DNA from 4 places in the Staphylococcus piscifermentans genome. Region 1 is predicted to be linked to each of the others. Evidence: riboswitches for the same ligand, from Rfam matches in the RefSeq annotation. Region 1 holds a riboswitch; each other region holds the start of a gene.
What was found. Region 1 has a riboswitch for thiamine pyrophosphate ahead of CKV71_RS00960 (3-oxoacyl-ACP reductase). Riboswitches for the same ligand answer to the same signal wherever they lie in the genome.
Positions count from the first base shown of each region.

Region 2: another riboswitch for thiamine pyrophosphate. It lies ahead of CKV71_RS02245 (thiamine phosphate synthase); the one in region 1 lies ahead of CKV71_RS00960 (3-oxoacyl-ACP reductase).
Region 3: another riboswitch for thiamine pyrophosphate. It lies ahead of tenA (thiaminase II); the one in region 1 lies ahead of CKV71_RS00960 (3-oxoacyl-ACP reductase).
Region 4: another riboswitch for thiamine pyrophosphate. It lies ahead of CKV71_RS09075 (ECF transporter S component); the one in region 1 lies ahead of CKV71_RS00960 (3-oxoacyl-ACP reductase).

Region 1 covers NZ_LT906447.1:223,744-226,924, reverse strand. Annotated here, with positions in the region: gene CKV71_RS00970 (MFS transporter) at 1-1,077, shown strand, start outside; gene CKV71_RS00965 (hypothetical protein) at 1,334-1,531, opposite strand; TPP riboswitch at 1,678-1,780, shown strand; gene CKV71_RS00960 (3-oxoacyl-ACP reductase) at 1,889-2,641, shown strand; gene CKV71_RS00955 (LLM class flavin-dependent oxidoreductase) at 2,857-3,181, shown strand, end outside.
Region 2 covers NZ_LT906447.1:561,374-564,554, reverse strand. Annotated here, with positions in the region: gene CKV71_RS02250 (trypsin-like serine peptidase) at 265-1,110, opposite strand; TPP riboswitch at 1,380-1,490, shown strand; gene CKV71_RS02245 (thiamine phosphate synthase) at 1,560-2,132, shown strand; gene thiO (glycine oxidase ThiO) at 2,135-3,181, shown strand, end outside.
Region 3 covers NZ_LT906447.1:1,020,592-1,023,772, reverse strand. Annotated here, with positions in the region: gene thiM (hydroxyethylthiazole kinase) at 1-373, opposite strand, end outside; gene thiD (bifunctional hydroxymethylpyrimidine kinase/phosphomethylpyrimidine kinase) at 366-1,187, opposite strand; gene tenA (thiaminase II) at 1,184-1,870, opposite strand; TPP riboswitch at 1,937-2,034, opposite strand; gene CKV71_RS04550 (transglycosylase family protein) at 2,147-2,818, opposite strand; gene CKV71_RS04545 (aggregation-promoting factor C-terminal-like domain-containing protein) at 3,040-3,181, opposite strand, start outside.
Region 4 covers NZ_LT906447.1:1,950,833-1,954,013, forward strand. Annotated here, with positions in the region: gene auxA (lipoteichoic acid stability factor AuxA) at 1-718, opposite strand, end outside; TPP riboswitch at 968-1,072, shown strand; gene CKV71_RS09075 (ECF transporter S component) at 1,176-1,751, shown strand; gene CKV71_RS09080 (ABC transporter ATP-binding protein) at 1,764-3,173, shown strand; gene CKV71_RS09085 (energy-coupling factor transporter transmembrane component T family protein) at 3,166-3,181, shown strand, end outside.

The DNA.
Region 1 (3,181 bases):
ATTTATTCAATTTATTTAGCTTTAATTGTAATTTCTTCAATTATTAGCCAACCTTTATTTGGCATATGGACAGATAAATATAACAATAAAAAGATTATTATTATTTCACAGATCATCAATATAACAGCTTTAATATTATTTATCCCACTATTTAATACGTATTTCTATTACATTATCGTATTAGGTATTATTCTCAATTTAACAGATGGTGCAATTAGTTTGATTGTAAACGCTAATATTAAAAATATTTCTCAAGATGATATGGAACGATTTGTTTCTTTAAGACAAACTTATAGCAGTGGGATTAGTTTCCTTGCACCAATTATCGGTGGTGTTTTGATTGCATTTATTTCTATTCAATATCTCGCCTTGTTAAACGTACTTACTGAATCAATTTCTATACTATTTATTTTCTTTTTAACCATGGATAGAGTCATGGTAACGAGTGAAAAAAGTTTAACAGAAGATTTTAAAGAAGGATTCTCTTACTTGTTCAAAAATAAAATTCTATTAAAATTCATCAGTATTGCACTCATTATTAATTTTTTAATCAATTCTATAGTTGTAGGTATTCCGGTTATTTCTATACAAACTATGAAACTTTCTTCTCAACAATTCGGAATTGTAGAATCCTCATTCACTGTGGGTATGTTTGCTGTTTCATTGTTATTTTCTGTATTTCCAATTAAAAACAAACTTAAAGCGCCTACACAGGCTGCCATTGGTATTCAGTTTATCGGTGTTTTGACACTTGGACTTGCTTTGTTATTTAATCTTACCTCAACTACAGGATTTATAATTCTATTTGTAATTTATTTCGTAATCGGGGTATCTTTACCATTAGTGAATATCCCCTATTCAATTTATATGCAAAATTATATTGAAGAAAATTATAAAGGTCGGGTATTTTCACTGACGCAATCTATCGTTCAAACTCTAACACCATTATCGTTATTAGTATTTGGCTTACTGCTTAATTATTCTCAGTCTGCTGTATATTTATCTGTCGCGATTCTCATTTTGTTAACTCTAATTTACTTTTCACTTTCTATGAAGCAAAGTGAAATTGATAATTAGGAGTTTTGTACAGAATAAGTGTTCACTTTTATACACCATACTGTTTATTCAACAAACATCGCTTCTATTACAAACTTCAGCTTATTTTGCAGGTGTGGTCGCCATTATAATACTTACTGAAATTCGCCTTTATCATTTCAATCAAAATCAACAAGGCAGGTAACAGAACAGAAATAATATGAATTAAAATGATTTCGTTGTCCCACCTCCGCAAAGTACGAAAAAGCTGAGACAATTTAATATGTCCCAGCTTTCTTTAATGTTTAGCTTCTTCCTCAGCATTTGAATGATTTTCGGCAGAATTAGTGGCTGCTTCACCATTATTCTGTGCTTTTTCTGCTTCCCATTTCGCTTCTTTTTCCTTTTGTTTCGCTTTACGTTTCTTTTCTTCACGTACAGCCATCACAATGAAGCCGACTGCTAAAATTGGGAACGACATGCCTAACCAGAACATTCAAATCCCTCCATTCATTTAAAAATTATCCGCTAGAATTCCCCTTTATCATAACACTTTCATTCACTAAATTTCACGCATTGCATACAGAGCACTCCTCTTCTTGACACCTTCTCCAATTCAAGCTACATTGAAAGTAACAAAAAGATACGCACTAGGGGTGTTTTTTAAAACTGAGATGAGGTTTTCCTCAGACCCTTTGAACCTGATCTAGCTGAAACTAGCGTAGGAAAGTGTGAGATAACCGCAGAACGAGTAGGTTTAATACTGACCTCAGACTGCCCTCTTGCCTACGCAGATTTTAACAATCATGCGTATTTTTTTATGTCTATTATAGAAAAAAGGGAGCGGATTCACATGGCAAGAACAGTACTCGTAACAGGCGGTGCACGCGGATTAGGTGCAGCAATCACTAAGACACTCGCAGAACAAGGATACAACATTATTATCAATTATAATCAAAGCAAAGACGCAGCAGAACAACTCGTTCAAGAAATCGGAAACGAACGCGCTGTCGCAATACAAGCAGATGTCACAAATCGCGAAGCAGTAGACGCTTTGGTAAAAGAAGGCACTGAAAAGTTCGGTCAAATTGATGCAGTCGTGAATAACGCATTAGTCGGATTCAAATTTGACCCAACTGCCCAAAAAGCGTTTCCTGACATGAGCTGGGAAGACTACCAGCAACAAATTGACGGTACCTTAAAAGCAGCATTCAATGTAGTGCAAAGCGTAGCATCCCAATTCATCGAGCACCAAGCAGGAAGCATTGTAAGTATCGGAACTAATTTATACCAAAATCCTGTTGTACCTTACCATGAGTACACAACAGCGAAAGCAGCTTTAATCGGCTTCACACGTAATATCGCTTCAGAATTAGGACAATACGGCATTACTGCTAATGTCGTCTCTGGAGGATTACTTAAAACTACAGACGCTAGTGCGGTGACAACACCAGAAGTCTTCGATTTAATCGCTCAAACTACACCATTGAAAAAAGTGACAACACCTCAAGATGTAGCCAACATGGTAGTTTATTTAGTCTCCGAACAAGCTAAAGGCATTACAGGACAAAATATTACAGTAGACGGCGGATTGACAATGAATTAAACAAGGTGCTTGAGAAGGCGGTTAAGATTTGAGTAATAAGAAGCAAAGAGCACAAAATCGCTTTTTGATTTTTGCGACTTGCGTACTTATTACCGAGAAACCTGCACTTTGAAGCCCGTTTATTAACCCCGTCTATCAACCAAGAGGGCGCACTCTCAAGTTCTGCCCTCTTTCTCATGCTTTCTTTTTAAAAATAAAAACAGAGGTGAATGGAAATGTCTGAGCAGAAAGCGCAACTACATATTGGTGTCCTCATATTCGGTTGTGGTCATCATCAGGCTGCTTGGCTGATGCCTGATTCGAGTGTGGAACGTGTTGGAGATATTAGTTATTATCAAGATTTAGCGCAAATTGCTGAGCGTGGCTTATTTGATGCAGTATTTTTTGCTGATAATCAATCTTTTCCTGCAAAGGATGATACATCGATGCCGGCGTTCTGGTTTGATCCGATTGTGAATTTAACAGCAATTTCACAAGTAACGCAACATGTGGGACTGGTTTCTACTATTTCGAGCACGTTCTCGAATCCTTATACGGCTG
Region 2 (3,181 bases), 340 kb from region 1:
AAACCTCTTACTATGCCTGTAATAAGCGGTTCTTTTCGGTATTATTAATGATTATCGTCATCTTTGCTGCGATGGTTTAACCAATATGTAAACCACACATCTTCCTATCGTCGAAACGATAAAAGTGCATATAGTTTCTAATGTTCTTAACAACATTATGGCACACCAAACCCCTTACTACTGCTATAGTAAGGGGTTCTTTTCGGTATTATTGGTGGTTATCGTCAAGAGTGGAACAGAAATAATAAGTCACTCATAATAATATTATTTAATATGTGTACGAACAAAATTACCTGTTGCACCATTCATCGCTTCGCCGCCAGCCATTTCAGCTTTAGCGTAATTAGTAGTTGAATTAGCCCATAAATTATAACCGTATGTTCTCAAACCGAATATTTGATAACTGCCGTTGACCATAGGTGAACCTGATGCGCCTGCACGGAATTTATCTTTCGTTTGTAATTCAGTACCATTGGAAGATCTTTGAATGAAGCGGAAACTACTCCAATGTGTTTTCGTATTGTCACCGTTCTGCCAAGGATAGCCTACTGAATATAATTTCGTATTATATTTCAAACCATTAATTTGCGCATTCGAAGCTAATTTTAAAGGTGTCGCGTATTTCGACATCTTTTCTTTTGTATACACTAGCGCTACGTCTGCATTTGGTACTTTCACAACTTTCGTAGCATGGAACGTATATGGTTTTCTAGCTCCGTCTCTCGCCATATCAAATGTGATGTATTTAGGGTTTGCGGCAACCCCTTTCGCAGTATCAATGACATGTGCGTTTGTCACCAATGTATAGTTTCCGATTACTGTCCCCGTTCCCATACTGTCTTTGCCGCGACCTTTCCAGCCGTCTTTATTACTAACGCGCCCCACTGCTTTATACTTTGTATTCATAGTATTCGAAATATGATGGATGTCCAAATTACTATTAGAAATTTTCTTTGCTTTCGGATAAGCAGTCGACTCATTATAGTTGCTCATACCATTATAGTAATAACTTCCTGCTGCATGCGCTTCCTCTCCGCCTGCTCCTGAAAAAGAAAGACCGACCACAGCACATACTGTGATGATACCTGCTTTCAAACCTTTAACTTTCATCTTAAAATTGCCCCTTATTATTAATTTCGAAATGAGTGGTGTCGTATTTAAAGTTATTTTCAGTTTACTTTTAAAAAAAGAGAAAAGCAATATCTGATTTACTTCATCTCTCTCCATCCCCTATTGCTTTTTCTGCCATCTTGCTTTATGATGATTTTGTAAAGTAATGGTGAGGCGGAACGAATCCGTCACTCTCGTGCATTAACACCTCGCTACACGTTTTGTTAGTGCTGATAATATGTATTACTTATTGAAATGAATAATAACAATAAGTCCACTGGAAGTGCCTGTTCTTACAGGCTGAGATCCTCATGGCAATGAGGAAATTCTTGGAACCTGATCCAGTTTATACTGGCGTAGGAAAGTGGCGTATTGCACTTTTTGATGCGCTGTTTTTCTATGGAGAAACAGTGCTTTTTTATTTGGATAATTTTAAGAAGGAGTACATTATGTATATTGCAATTACGCCCTATCGTACTTTGACCCAAGCTGATTTAAGGCATTTCATCGCTATTGCGCCGGCGATTGACCATTTGATATTTCGCACGCCGATGCAACAAGAAGATTTGAAAAGGTTTCTGGAGCGCTTGCTTCAAGCTGGTTTTCCTAAATCTAAAATCACGGTGCATTCTGATATGGAATTATTACAGAAACTTGATTTAAGGGCGATTCATTTTCGTGAGCATGATGAACGTGCGTTTCAGTTTAAAGCAACCCATTCTCAAATCATGGTCAGTATGTCGACACATAGTGCTGCAAGTGCACAAGCTGCCGAGGCACATCACTTGGACTATGTACTTTTCGGGCACCTCTTTTCCACCAAATCCAAACCTGGAAAAGCGCCTAGAACTCAAGCAGAAATCACAGCAGTGTTGCGGGTCGGTATCCCGGTGGTAGCGTTGGGTGGTATTAATGCGGAAACGGTAGGCCGTGTCCCGTCTGGATTCGCGGGTATCGCAGCGATTTCGTATTTTATGGAGAATGATTTGGAGACGTTGTGTTCAGCAAAGGAGGCTGAGTAAGGATGTTTGATTTAGCGATTGTTGGAGCGGGTGTAATCGGTATGTCGATTGCCCGTCATTTGAAGGATAGCGGTATGCGTATTGCGTTGATTGACCGCGATATTGAGGGGCAGCATGCGTCTTATAAGGCGGGCGGTATGTTAGGAGCTCAGAATGAATTTAAGGAAGATAGTCCGTTATTTCGCTTGGCTCTGAAGTCTCGTGCAAAGTTTGGTGAGTTGAGTAAAGCTTTGCAGGAGGAAACAGGTATCGATATTCAATATCAGCAGAATGGATTAATCAAGATTGCGACGGAGGAAGAGGACGTGGCTTCGTTGCAACAGCAATATGAATTTCTGCATGCGCATGATAAGGATGTAGAGGATTTAAGCGAGCACGATTTAGGTGAGTTGACGCATTATTTGGTGAAAGGTGCGCAGGCTATGATGTTTGTCCCGCATGATCATCAAATTAATGCGAACCATTATACAAAGGCTTTGCATGCGGCGTTGCAAGCTGAGGATGCAGTGGAACGTTTCGACCATACGAATGTGGAAGAGATTAAGCGTCAAGGCAACCATTACAGTATCGCAGTAGAAGCTGAGGGCAAATCTTCTGTGCTGCAAGCTGAAAAAGTAGTAGTGGCAGCAGGTGCTTGGGCCGGCTTCTTAACGGATAAACCGGAAATCAAAGAGACCGTAAGCGGTGTGAAAGGTGAAGTCGTCTTGGTGAAAAATGAAGAATTGGATTTGAAACACACTTTATTTATGACCAATGGCTGTTATATTGTACCGAAACCGCCCCATCGTTTCTTAATTGGTGCGACCAGCTATTTCAATGATTATTCGGTCGGTGTGAGTACTGAAGGCAAAAATTGGCTGCTGCATGAGGCGATTGAGCGCGTGCCTGAATTGGCGTCGAGCCGTGAGTTGAAACATTGGTCCGGCGTGCGACCTTGGACTCCTGGTGAACAGCCGATTATGGATGAAACGGACCCTAATTTATGGGTAATTACCGGACATTATCGTAATGGAATATTGTTGTCACCGATTATCGGAGAGTTGATGGCA
Region 3 (3,181 bases), 800 kb from region 1:
ATGCCAATATTTCTGAAGCATTTCCTTTTATAACAGTCGGTTTGACTTGCTTTAAAAAGTATTTACAGAAATCTTTACGATACTGTGACGCCCCTACTGCCACTGGGTCAAAAACTAAAGGTGTATCTGTTTCATTGGCAATCTTGCCGTTAGTCAACATCGCATGCTCATGATCTTTAGTTAAAGTACCAATATTGATTAAGACACTGCCTGCTACCGGGTAAAAATCCTTTGCCTCTTGAGGCGCTTCACTCATTGCGGGACTCGCACCTAAACTTAATAAACCATTAGCTGAAAAGTTCTTAACGACATCATTGGTATAACAAATTACTAACGGGTGTTCTGATCTGATTTGATTTAATACATTACTCATCATCTAGTCCTACTTTCTTCATATACGCGAAATGGTTCACAGGTCCTCTGCCTTGGCCGATTTCCGGTGTATATTTAATACTTAAAGCAATAAAATCTTTAGCCTTTTTAACTGCTTCATAAATTGTTTTGCCTTTTGCTAATTCAGCTGTAATAACCGCTGAGAAGGTACAACCAGTTCCATGTGTGTGTTTAGTCTCATAACGTTCACTTTCGAAAACTTCTAACCCCTCTTTTGTAAAAAGGTAATCCTTCGCAATGGCTTTATCCTCAATGTGTCCGCCTTTAATAACTACACCTTTACAGCCGATATCGTTAATAAAGATATCTCCAGCTTTTTTAATTGCATCTTCAGTATCTAGTTTGAAACCTACTATTTCTTCAGCTTCTGGTAAATTCGGTGTAGCCACATCAGCTAACGGCAACAAGATTTCTTGCAATGCATGTTTACCTGCATCATCCATTAAAGAATCGCCGCTTTTAGCAAGCATAACTGGATCGATAACATAAGGAATTTCTGGATGCTTTTTTAAATACTCTCGAATCAATTCCATCATTTCTTTTGTTGCAATCATTCCTGTCTTAATTGCTTGAGGTAATTCATCATCAAACACACTATCTAGCTGTTCTTTAATCCATGATACCTCTAAATTATGAATATGTTGAACGCCTTTGGTATTTTGCGCCACAATACTGGTAATTGCGGCCATTCCATATACACCACATGCATGAAATGATTTCAAATCGGCCATTACTCCTGCGCCGCCTGTAGGATCTGTACCTGCAATCGTTAAAGCTATTTTAGGTTTATTCATACTCTTTCTCCTCCAAATTGCCATTTTTCACTTGTATAAGCCATATTGAAAAAGTTCAATTCGTGAACTGTACTTTGTAAATAATTTTCTCTTACTTCGTTTTTCTCTGCTTCTGACATATGAGCAATGAGTTGGTTCATTAAATCATCTAATACTTCTATTAATGGGTCCATTTCGGTATTATAAAACTCAAACCATTTTGCTAAAATGGAATCTTTATTTAGTTCTGGATCTTTCATAGCACGTTTGGCAATCATTGCGTATACGTAAGGACAAGGTGCCATTGCGGCAATCGCGTACGCAGCATTTTCATGCGCATAAACGTTATAGTACATATGCTTAATATAATGATCACCACTTGGAGGCCAAACCTTTTTTTGAACGATTTCGTTGTAATTCTCACCAATATAATCAGCCATAAATTCATGTGCTTCTACTTCGCCATTCACAATAAATTGAATTTGATCAACTAGAAAGCGTACGCTGCTTAAATCTGGCATTTTAGGGATTAATAGTGCGTAGATATTCGCAAACTCTCTTAAATAAGACGCATCAGCACGTAAATATTGACGTAATGCTTCTTTCTCAATATTTCCTTTTAATAATTCTTGAATGAAATGGTCTTGATAAATTTCATCAATAATAGGTTGTGCGTCTCTTTCTAATGATTCAGCAAAATTCATTTCTAAATCCTCCCAATAAAAAACTGCAAACCTTCGCAGGAATGCAGTAAAATATTTAGAATCTTTATTCTTAATATACTACTTTCCTACGTTGGTACGAACCAAATCAGGTTATAAGGGTCTAGTACAACTATCTCAGCCATAAGGCGCCCCTAGCAGTTTTATATAATTTAATGTTTAATACAGTTTAAATGTATCAAACCCCTTAGTGTTATGCAATATTAAAGAATTGAAAAAGAAAAAGCCGAGACAAAAGTCCCGACTGTAGTTTAAATATTAATATGCCCAGTGGCCTGCACCGTTACCATTATCCCATAAAGTTAACGCTGCTTGGTCTTGAATATGTTCTGGAGCACTAGCTGGGTTAACACCTCTCCAACCTGCTGGCGCTACTGCATCCCATGTAGTTTGTAAGAATTGATATTTACCTGCTGCGCCTGAATAAGGGTTAACAGCATGGATATCACCACGTGATTCACGGTATACAATTGATTGTAATGCTGCAGGAATGTTGCTAGATCCGCCTGAATATGATTGAGTTGGTGCACTATAACTTGTTGATTGTGTGTTATAGCTGTAATTTGAATTATTGTTATAAGATTGTGATTGTTGATTTGTTACCGGAGCTGCTTGTTGTTGAACTGGTGCTGCTTGACTAGTAGTTACGTGATTTGGTTGCTGAACAGTTCCAGCTGCTGCATAACTCCATTCCCAGTGTGTACCATTTGATTCAAAATGGAAGTCATAACCTTTGTATTCGAAATTAAATTCATAAGCACCCGCTTGTACTGGATGTTGATTTAATTCTGCAGGATTATTTAATGCAGTTTCCGCTAATTTAGTTTGTTCTGTTGTATTTAACTCAGCTGCATCAGCGTTATGTGATGCTACTCCTGTTGCTAAAAATGCCGCTGCCGCTACTGATGATGTTACTAATAGTTTCTTCATTTAATAAAAATCCTCCTATAAGGTAAAAACTTTATATGATTAATTTGCTATATTTATAATACCATCTAATAGGATAACATAGGTTACAACAATATAAATAGTTTGTTTCATAAGTTACATATGTATTACAAAAAAGCGGATTCTGTCCTTAAAATAAGAACGGAGTCCGCTTTTTGGATGTAAATTATTTAATTAAATTTATTGATTACAGCGTTATCGGCTTACCACCAACCATGAGATGCACGGAAAGCAGTCGCACTTGCAAGAGAACCATAACGAGAGTTTGCATAGTTAATCATGCCTTTAGTTTGAGCTGCTACTGATCCAGTTCCCCAACCTTCTTTAGTTTGACCTAAGCCTCGA
Region 4 (3,181 bases), 890 kb from region 1:
CATTTTTATCCGTACGTGAAAATTCCATCTCTTCCCCTAATTCCGCTTTCGTCAGCGGTAAAGATCTGCGCAAGAACAAGAAATTCCAAATCGAAATTTGTGCTAAAATCCACATTACAATAAAGAATGCATTTACACTTAAAATATCAATCATTGCAATTTCATGACTTTCAATACGTCCGTACAAAGCAATTTGCGTGATTAAGTAACTGATACCGTAAGCACAAATAATCCATAAATAATGTTCTTTTCGATGATTATGATTCAATTCATCTTTATATACTATATATCCTGTATGTACCACAAACGGCACCACAAATATAATGGCCGCAAACCCATAAACTTGGGTCATCAAGATAATAGTAATAATAAAGAAGAGAATTCCTATAATAAGGAAGAAAATTGAGATATCATAATCATATTTCGTCGTCATAAATAACAAATAACCAATCCATAACAATGCAATGCCGAACACTATAATAAAGATGGCACTAAAAACAGGAAATTGACCGATAAATCGACTCATAATCCGGATGATTTCTCCGAAGAATGCATTGATGAAATCCCATACGTTGTAGATATGTATATCGGCCTTGCCGCCTTTAGCAAGTTTATGGATAAAGGATACGTTTAATAATATTATGATTCCAATGAAAAGTGAAACAATGCCAATAATCAAACTAAAAATGATCTCAGCGTGCTTCTTTATATACGACATGTTTTTCACCTCATAATTATTATATAGGAACATAAGTGTTGTGTCTTTAGAGAATGTAATAAATCATTCTATGGTAGTACATAGTATATCGAAATTGTTCCTTGCACTCAATCGGATAATACCCTAAATTTCTATGAAAATGCTTACTTAGAAAAATCGAATGAAATTGTGGGCGCCTCAAGGCTTCTGTTACTGAAATCATCTTGACATTTCCTCTTAAAAAGCATACATTTAGTATAAATCAATAAAGAAAAGCACTAGGGGTGTTTCGTAACTGAGATGAAGCAGTTTTGCTTCAAACCCTTTGAACCTGATCTAGCTGAGACTAGCGTAGGAAAGTGCAGGAGATCTGCCGGCAATTTGGTTAAGGGTTATGCCGGTTTGTTCCGATGCCTATTTCACGCAGCTTGCTAGACAAGTTTGTGTGTTTTTTTATATTTAGGAGGAATTATTGATCATGTCAAAAGGACTTAAACTTTCAGATATCTTGGTAACTGTATTAATTGCAGTTATTTTCGCTATCATCTACAACATCTGGAACTTCGTATACAAAGCGATGCAAGTGACTGGATTACATCTAGAGGAGCTCTCTTATGGTATGTGGTTTGCGGCAGCAGTCGTAGCTTACCTCATCATCCCTAAACCGGGTATTGCCTTACTTGCTGAGTTTGCAGCAGGTGCCGGTGAAACTATCGTCATGGGACGCTTTGATATTGCAACAATCGTTTATGGTTTATTACAAGGTTTAGCTTGTGAGATTATCTTTGCTATCTTCCGTTATAAATCACGCTCTGTGATGGTCGCAATGCTTGCTGGTTTAGCTGCAGCATTAGTTACTTTCCCTATCGACTTCTACTATGGTTATTTAGGCGAAGTAGCTGGCTGGAACTTATTCTTATATGTATTCTTCCGTTGTGTCAGCGGTATTGTGCTTGCAGGTCTCTTCCCTTATTACTTAGTGAAAGCGCTCGATAAGACGGGTGTGACGAAATTATTCAGACCTGCTTCTCAAAAAGATTACGATAATTTGTAAGGAGAATTTACCTTGTTACGTGCAAAAAATTTACGACTCAAATATCCAAATGCGCCTGAAAAAACCTTTGATGGATTAGATATCGAAATTCCAGATAAGCAAAAGGTCCTATTATTAGGACCTTCAGGCTGCGGTAAAAGTACATTGCTGAATGTCTTAAGTGGCATCGTTCCGAATTTAATAGAATTACCGATGAAATATGATGAGTTAGAAGTCGATTTAAATAGCGGTGTCATCTTTCAAGATCCAGATACACAATTTTGCATGCCCAAGGTCTATGAAGAACTTGCTTTTGTATTAGAAAACAAGCAAGTACCGCGCAAAGACATGGATGACTTAATTCAGAAGGCTTTAGCTTCAGTGGATTTAGATGTGGGACCTAAGCAGACTGTACAGAAATTAAGCGGCGGCATGAAACAAAAGTTAGCCATTGCAGAAACAGTGCTGCAAGAAGCGGATACCCTCTTCTTAGATGAACCGACAGCTATGTTGGACGTAGATGCGACTGAAGACTTGTGGAATCACATTAAAGATATGTGGCAAGACCAGACCGTGCTGATTGTAGAGCACAAAGTTGAACACATCTGGGAACATATCGATCGCGTTATTTTAATGAATTACGGCGGAGAAATTATTGCAGATGATTCTCCTGATGTGATTTTGCATCAACATGAAGCACTACTGACTGAATACGGCGTGTGGCATCCGCATGCTTGGGATTATGCTCCTGAAAGCACTTTGTCATCAGAGACTCACATCAAACCTGATTTCCAATTCAGCAATGGTGAGATTGTACGCGGAAAAAAATCACTGATTCAGGTTCCAGAATTAGCTGTAGGCCCAGGCGAGTGGATTACGATTACTGGAAAAAATGGTGCTGGCAAAACAACGTTGTTGGAATCTATGATGCAGTTAATTAAATATCGCGGTAAAATGACTTATCAAGGTCAGCAACTGCATAAGATTAAAGAAGCTGCTCAACATATGTATTTGGTTTATCAAAATCCAGAATTACAATTTATTACTAATTCTGTTTACGAAGAAATCTTTATCAACTTTAGTGGCGAAAATGCAAAAGAAGAAACAGAGAAGTTGATAGACTTGTTGAATTTGGAAGCGGTGCGTGACCACCATCCCTTTGAATTGTCGATGGGACAAAAACGCCGTTTAAGTGTTGCAACAGCTTTAAGTTCTCGAGCTGATATTATTCTATTGGATGAACCTACATTCGGTTTAGACAGTCATAATACTTTCAACTTATTATCACTTTTCCAAAAACGTGTGGCACAAGGTCAGACGATTGTCATGGTAACGCACGATCCCCATATTATTGAGCGTTACCCTACAAGACGTATTGAGCTAAGAGATCATTTACTATGCGAAGAACAACTATTTGAAACGGCAGGTGAAGACAATGTATGAGGCATGGA